Regions from separate parts of the Ferrovibrio sp. GW821-FHT12E11 genome, predicted to be linked through region 1. Evidence: riboswitches for the same ligand, from Rfam matches in the RefSeq annotation. Region 1 holds a riboswitch; the other holds the start of a gene.
The links. Region 1 has a riboswitch for cobalamin ahead of AC1ROT_RS17505 (TonB-dependent receptor). Riboswitches for the same ligand answer to the same signal wherever they lie in the genome.
Positions count from the first base shown of each region.

Region 2: another riboswitch for cobalamin. It lies ahead of cobW (cobalamin biosynthesis protein CobW); the one in region 1 lies ahead of AC1ROT_RS17505 (TonB-dependent receptor).

Region 1 is NZ_JBXAQG010000001.1:3,521,334-3,524,582, forward strand. It holds gene AC1ROT_RS17495 (peptidoglycan recognition protein family protein) at 1-435, shown strand, start outside; RNA gene rnpB (RNase P RNA component class A) at 506-904, shown strand; cobalamin riboswitch at 936-1,121, shown strand; gene AC1ROT_RS17505 (TonB-dependent receptor) at 1,245-3,249, shown strand, end outside.
Region 2 is NZ_JBXAQG010000001.1:2,342,982-2,346,230, reverse strand. It holds gene AC1ROT_RS11765 (sulfite exporter TauE/SafE family protein) at 1-96, opposite strand, end outside; gene AC1ROT_RS11760 (HupE/UreJ family protein) at 89-703, opposite strand; cobalamin riboswitch at 834-1,069, shown strand; gene cobW (cobalamin biosynthesis protein CobW) at 1,188-2,213, shown strand; gene cobN (cobaltochelatase subunit CobN) at 2,235-3,249, shown strand, end outside.

The DNA of each region.
Region 1 (3,249 bases):
CTGCTGGCTCTGCTGGCCGATATCGCCACGCGGCATCATGTGATGCCGGGCAATTATGTCGCCCATTCCGATATCGCGCCCAGCCGCAAGGAAGATCCGGGTGAGTTGTTCCCCTGGCACCGCCTGGCGGCGGCCGGCTTTGGCCGTTGGTGGAGCGGCGATTTCCGGGTTGCGGCGAATGCACCGGTCATGGGCCCGGGCGAGCGCAACGGCGCGGTGCTGGAACTGCAGGTGGCGCTCGACCGCATCGGCTATGCCATCGAGGGCAGCGGCATCTACGATCCGCTCACCGAAGCCGCCGTGCGGGCTTTCCAGCGGCACTGGCGCCAGGACAAAGTCGATGGCGTCAGCGACGCAGAAACCACCAGCCTGATCCACCATATCTCGGAACAGGTCACCATGCGGCGCGCCAGCGCCGACCGTGCGGCCAGTTAGGGCGCGCAGCACGCTGATCCGCCCTTTTGCTTGACGCCGTCTCCGTCTGGGCCTACCTCTGCGCCCGGTGCCAGACGGCTGGACGGCCGCGGCGTGTCAAAGCGTCGAGGAAAGTCCGGGCTCCACGGAAACACGGTGCCGGGTAACGCCCGGCGGGGGCGACCCCAGGGACAGTGCCACAGAGAGCAGACCGCCATCACGCGCCAATCTTTTCGGGTTGGAGCCTGATGGTAAGGGTGAAAGGGTGCGGTAAGAGCGCACCGCGCGACCGGTAACGGAAGCGGCACGGCAAACCCCACCGGGAGCAAGACCAAATAGGGATGGCGGCAGGCGCAAGTCTGCAGGACTGTTTTCGGTCCGCTATCCGGGTCGGTCGCGCGAGGTGTCCGGTAACGGGCATCCCAGAGGAATGGCCGTCCATCCCACGAAAGTGGGGGGACAGAACCCGGCTTACAGGCCGTCTGGCACCATTCATCCAATTGACAAGCAAAGTATCGCCGTGCAGGTTGCCCGGCGACGGTGCCCGCAAGGGCCTAACTGGGAACGCGGTTTAATGCCGTGGCTGCCCCTGCAACTGTAAGCGGAGAGTCTTTCGTCACAGAGCCACTGGGGCCGCACGGTCCTGGGAAGGCGGCGAAAGACAGCGACCCGCGAGCCAGGAGACCTGCCGTCATCCGTGGTCACACGCGATCACATCGGGCAGGGTGTTCCGGTGGGTAATCCATCGGTCGCCTGTTTATCCTCAGGGCATCGGCGGAAAACCTCGTTCGCGGTGACGTGCCACAAGGCCGACCGCATGAGGTTTTTCCATGGTCCGTTCCCTGTCCCGCCGGACGCAATCCGTCCGCTTCTCGCTTCCCATCTTTCTCCTGTCTTCCGCTGCCTGGGCTCAGGATGCCCGATTGCCGACCATCAGCGTCGGCGGCCATTTGGTTGACGATCTTGCCGGCCTGCAACTCACGGCACCCACGGAAACCGGCAGCCGTCTGCATCTGACGCCAATGGAAACGCCAGCCAGCGTCGAGGTCCTGCCGGGCGAAACCGTGCGGGACCGTGGCGCCCTCACGATCAACGATGCCGTTTCGCGTTCGACCGGCATGAGTTCGGCGGCGACACCAGGTAATGGCAATTCCGTGCTGGCGGCACGCGGCTTCGCCGGCCACAACGCGGTGATGCAGCTATATGACGGCACCAGGCTTTATGTGGCTTCGGGCACAGTTTCCTTCCCGTTCGACCCCTGGCAGGCCGAGCGTATCGAGATTCTGCGTGGCCCGGCCTCGGTTATGTACGGCGAGGGCGCCATCGGCGGTGCCATCAACGTCGTGCCGCGCCGGCCAACGGCGAGTTTCCGCAACGAGGGGTTGGTTGAGTTCGGCACCGACATGACGCGTCGCGTCGCCGCTGCAAGCAGCGGCCCGTTGAACGGCAAGGCGTCATTCATGCTCAGCGCCAACCGCCGTGAGTCGGACGGCTATGTGGATCGCGGCGAAAATTCCAGCCAGTCTTTCTCGGGCGCCGTCCGTGTCGACGCCACCGAGCGGTTGGCATTCACGCTGTCGCATGACCAAGGCTACCAGAAGCCGATGGAATACTGGGGCACGCCACTGCGTAACGGACGACTGGACGAATCCCTGGTGGGCAAGAATTACAACGTGAGGAATGCCCGGATTGAATTCGATGACCGCTGGACTCAGCTTAAAACGGAATGGCAGGCGACCGACGATGTGAGTTTGCGCAGCGTGATCTATCAGCTGGAAAGCAACCGCCGCTGGACCAATCTTGAGAATTACATTCTCAACGCCTCGACCAATCTGGTAACCCGCAGCAGTTTCTTCGAGGTCTTCCACGATCAGGAGCAGTATGGAACCCGGAATGACCTGACGATCGAGAACACGCTGTTCGGTCTCAAGAACCAGACGGTAGTGGGATTCGACGCCAACCATATCCAGTTTGGCAATGCCAGCAATTCAGGCGCCACCGGTAACTCGGTGGTCGCCCCCTACAACTTCGATCCGGGATTCTTCAACAGTAATCGCTCCACGATCCCCCGGCAGGAAGCCAGTATCGTGCAGAAGTCGGTGTTCATGGAGGATCGACTGGTGCTGGATGACCAATGGTCGGTTGTCGGCGGCCTGCGCCATGACTGGCTCGCTTTCACGCGCGATGATTTCGTGACGAATTCGCGGGCCGAGAAGGGCTTCGCCGATCTTAGCTGGCGTGGCGGCGTGGTCTATGCCATCACACCATCCACGGCACTGTATGCGCAGCATGCAACAGCAACCTCGCCAGTCAGCTCCGCGCTGCTGGGACAGAGCGCGGCCCAGGCTGCTCTTGAGCTTTCGACCGCCAAGCAGAATGAAGTCGGTATCAAACAGAGCGTCATGGAAGGTCGCGGGGAGTGGACTTTCGCGGGCTATCATATCGTGAAGAACAAGCTGCAGACGGTGAATCCACTGAACACCACTATCGCGGAGCAGGTGGGACAGCAGACCGCCAAAGGCGTCGAGGTCACCATTGCCTTCGACCTGATGAAGGACCTGCGTCTGGAAGCCAATGGTGCGCTGCTGGATTCGAAATATGGCGACTTCATCACCACCGGTGGCGCGAACTATGCGGGCAATCGCCCGGCGAACGTGCCCGAGCAGCTCGGTAATCTCTGGCTCACCTGGGGCTTCGCGCCATCCTGGAAAGCCCAGGGCGGCCTGCGCTACGTTGGCAACACTTTCAGTAACGATGCCAACACGCTGAAGCGGCCGGACTATACGGTCACGGACATCGGCGTGTCATGGTCGCCGGTCGAGCGGCTGACAGTAG
Region 2 (3,249 bases), 1.2 Mb from region 1:
AAAGCCGCGCACCAGACCGGCCAGCGCTGCTGCGCCGAAAACGGCCCAGTAGCGCGGCTCGGTCAGGAAGCCGAAAAGAGGAAACGCGTCAGCCAACCAGGATGACGATGCCGGCCAGCGCCACGGCCGCGCCGGCGGCGCGGGTGATCAGGCCGACATTCAGCTGCTGCGCGAGACGGGCTGCAACCAGGCCGATGCCATGCAGCAGCGCCGTGGCCAACAGCATGCCGAAGCCATAGACCAGCGCCTGCGAGGCATCGCCGATCTCGGTGCCATGGGCATGGCCGTGGAACAGGGCAAACACGGCGGTCACCGCCATGGCGGCCGGCAGCGGCGGACGCATGGCGAAGGCAACGATCAGGCCCAGGATCAGCACCGACATCGCGATGCCGGACTCGACGCCGGGCAGGGCGACATCCGCCAGACCGAGGCCGAAGCCGGCCGCCATCGCGGCGACGAAGCTGGCCGGCAAGAGCCAGAGGGCGCGCGGCTGCTGCGCGGCCTGCTGGACCGCCCAGAGGCCGACCGCCAGCATGGCGAGCAGATGATCGAGGCCGCCGAAGGGATGCGCGAAGCCGGCGGAGAAACCGGCGGCGGCGGGCTCGGCGCCGGGATGACCGGGATGGGCCAGAGCCGGAACGGCGATGCTCGCCAGAACGAGGGCCGGCAGAACCATCTGGCCGAGCTTGGACTTGAAGGACATGACGACCTCTTTATTACGCATGCGTTGCGAACCACCCGTCTCCTTTGTGCCCCAAGCCGGTTGCGTTTGACAAGACATGCCCGGGCCTCCCCGCGGGGTTGGCGCGCGTTTGACAAGGCCGGACCCCGGGCTTAGGGTCCGCCGCGATGGTTCGCCGCCTGCCGAAAGGTGGAACGGCGATGAAAAGGGAACGCGGTGCCGGCTTTCTGTGCAGATATGTCTGTGCAGGGCCGCAAGCCGCGGCAGCCCCCGCTACGGTAGGCGGCGAGCGGCGCGCAACAGCCACTGGACCGGACACGGTCTGGGAAGGCGCGCGATCCGCGACAACCCGCAAGCCCGGAGACCTGCCATCGGCTTTAGTCGAAGCGGACGTGCCGGACGGGGTGTGCCGGCGCCCGGCCTATGTCATTCTTGCCGCCGCGCAGGCGCAAGACCGACAGCAGCCATGGTCCGCGTCGGCGTCATGGAACAGGGCGCTCATCCTATGCAGAAGATTCCCGCAACCGTCGTCACCGGCTTTCTCGGCGCCGGCAAGACCACGCTGATCCGCCACCTCATCACCAATGCCAAGGGCCGGCGCATCGCGCTGATCGTCAACGAATTCGGCGAAATGGGCATCGATGGCGAGCTGCTGAAAAGCTGCGGCGCGCCCGATTGCAGTGAGGACGATATCATCGAGCTGGCCAATGGCTGCCTGTGCTGCACGGTGGCCGACGATTTCCTGCCGACCCTACAGAAGCTGCTGGACCGGCCCAATCCGCCGACGCACATTGTCATCGAGACCTCCGGTCTCGCCTTGCCGAAACCCCTCGTCCAGGCTTTTGCATGGCCGGGCATCAAAAGCCGCACAACGGTGGATGGCGTGGTCACCGTGGTGGATGCCGCCGCCGTGGCCGAAGGGCGGTTTGCCGATGATGAAGATGCGGTGGCCGCGCAGCGCGCCGCCGATGCCAGCCTGGATCATGACAATCCGCTGGAGGAACTGTTCGAGGACCAGCTCGGCTGCGCCGATCTGGTGCTGCTGAACAAGGCCGACCTTCTGGATGAAGGCGCCATGCAGAATGTGCGGGCCGAGATCGGTGCGCATCTGCGCCAGGGCGTGAAAACCCTGTCGATCAGCCAGGGCGAGATCGCCGCCGATATCCTGCTGGGCCTGCATGCGGCCGCCGAAGACGACATCGCGGCGCGCAAGTCGCATCACGACAATGAGGAAGACCACGACCACGAGGATTTCTTCAGCTTCTCGCTGACCCTGCCCGAGCAGACGGCGCCGGATGCCCTGCTGGAGCGTCTGCTGCCGGTGATCGCCGAACACGACATCCTGCGGGTGAAGGGCTTTGTCGCCGTCGCCGGCAAGACCATGCGGCTGGTGCTGCAGGGCGTGGGCGCGCGGCTGTCGCATTATTACGACCGTGACTGGACCAGCGCCGAGCCACGCGCCACGCGCCTGGTGGTGATCGGCCGCGCCGGCCTGGACGAGGCGGCGATCCGCGCCGCCCTCGCGGCCTGAGTCGAACAGGGGCGCAGCGCCTTGCATCTGCTCAATGCCATACCCGGCGGCGCGGCGACAGCGGATGGCGCTGTCGACCTGAAACAGTCGCCGGGCGATATCGTCATCCTGAGCGCTGCGGATTCCGAACTGGCGGGCCTGAGCAATGCCTGCGCGGCCCTGAGCGACGACTTCCCCTCGCTGCGACTGGCCAATCTGCTGCAGCTTGGCCACCCCTACGCGGTCGATCTCTATGTCGACAGCGTGATCGTGCAGGCCAAGCTGGTGATCGTGCGGCTGCTCGGCGGCCAGAGCTACTGGGCCTATGGCGTCGAGCGTCTGAGCGAGGTTTGCCGCACGCGTGGCATCGCGCTCGCCTTCCTGCCCGGCGACCGCCAGGCCGATCCCGGCCTCGATGGCTTCTCTACCGTCACCGACGAGACGCGCGCCGAATTGTTCAGCTATTTCCGCGAGGGCGGCGTCGACAACCTGCGCAATGCCCTGCGCTATGCGGCTTCCGTGATCGGTCATGCGGAAGACCCGCCGCCGGCGCGGCCGCTGCCGGCCGCCGGCCTGTACTGGCCCGACCTCGCCGATCCCGATCTCGACACGCTGCGCCACACCTGGGCCGCCAAGCATCGCGGCATGCCGCATCCGATCTGCGCCATTGTTTTCTATCGCGCCCTGCTGCAGGCCGGCGATATAGCGGCTGTCGATGCGCTGATCGAATCGTTAAGCGCCGAGGGGCTGCATCCGCTGCCGATCTATGTCACCAGCCTGAAGGACCGCCTGTCGGCCGATCTGGTCGGGACCCTGCTGGATCAGGCGCTGCCTGACGTGATCCTCAATGCCACCAGCTTCGCTATCGGAAGCCCGAATGGTGGCGCAGCCAATACGCCCACCGACGATCCGCTGGGGCAGTGTGACTGCCCGGTGCTGCAGGTGGTGTTCGCCTCAGGCCCGCGCGAGGACTGGCAGACCGGCACGCGCGGCCTGAATGCCCGCGATCTGGCGATTGCCGTGGCGCTGCCGGAAATCGACGGACGCATCCTCACCC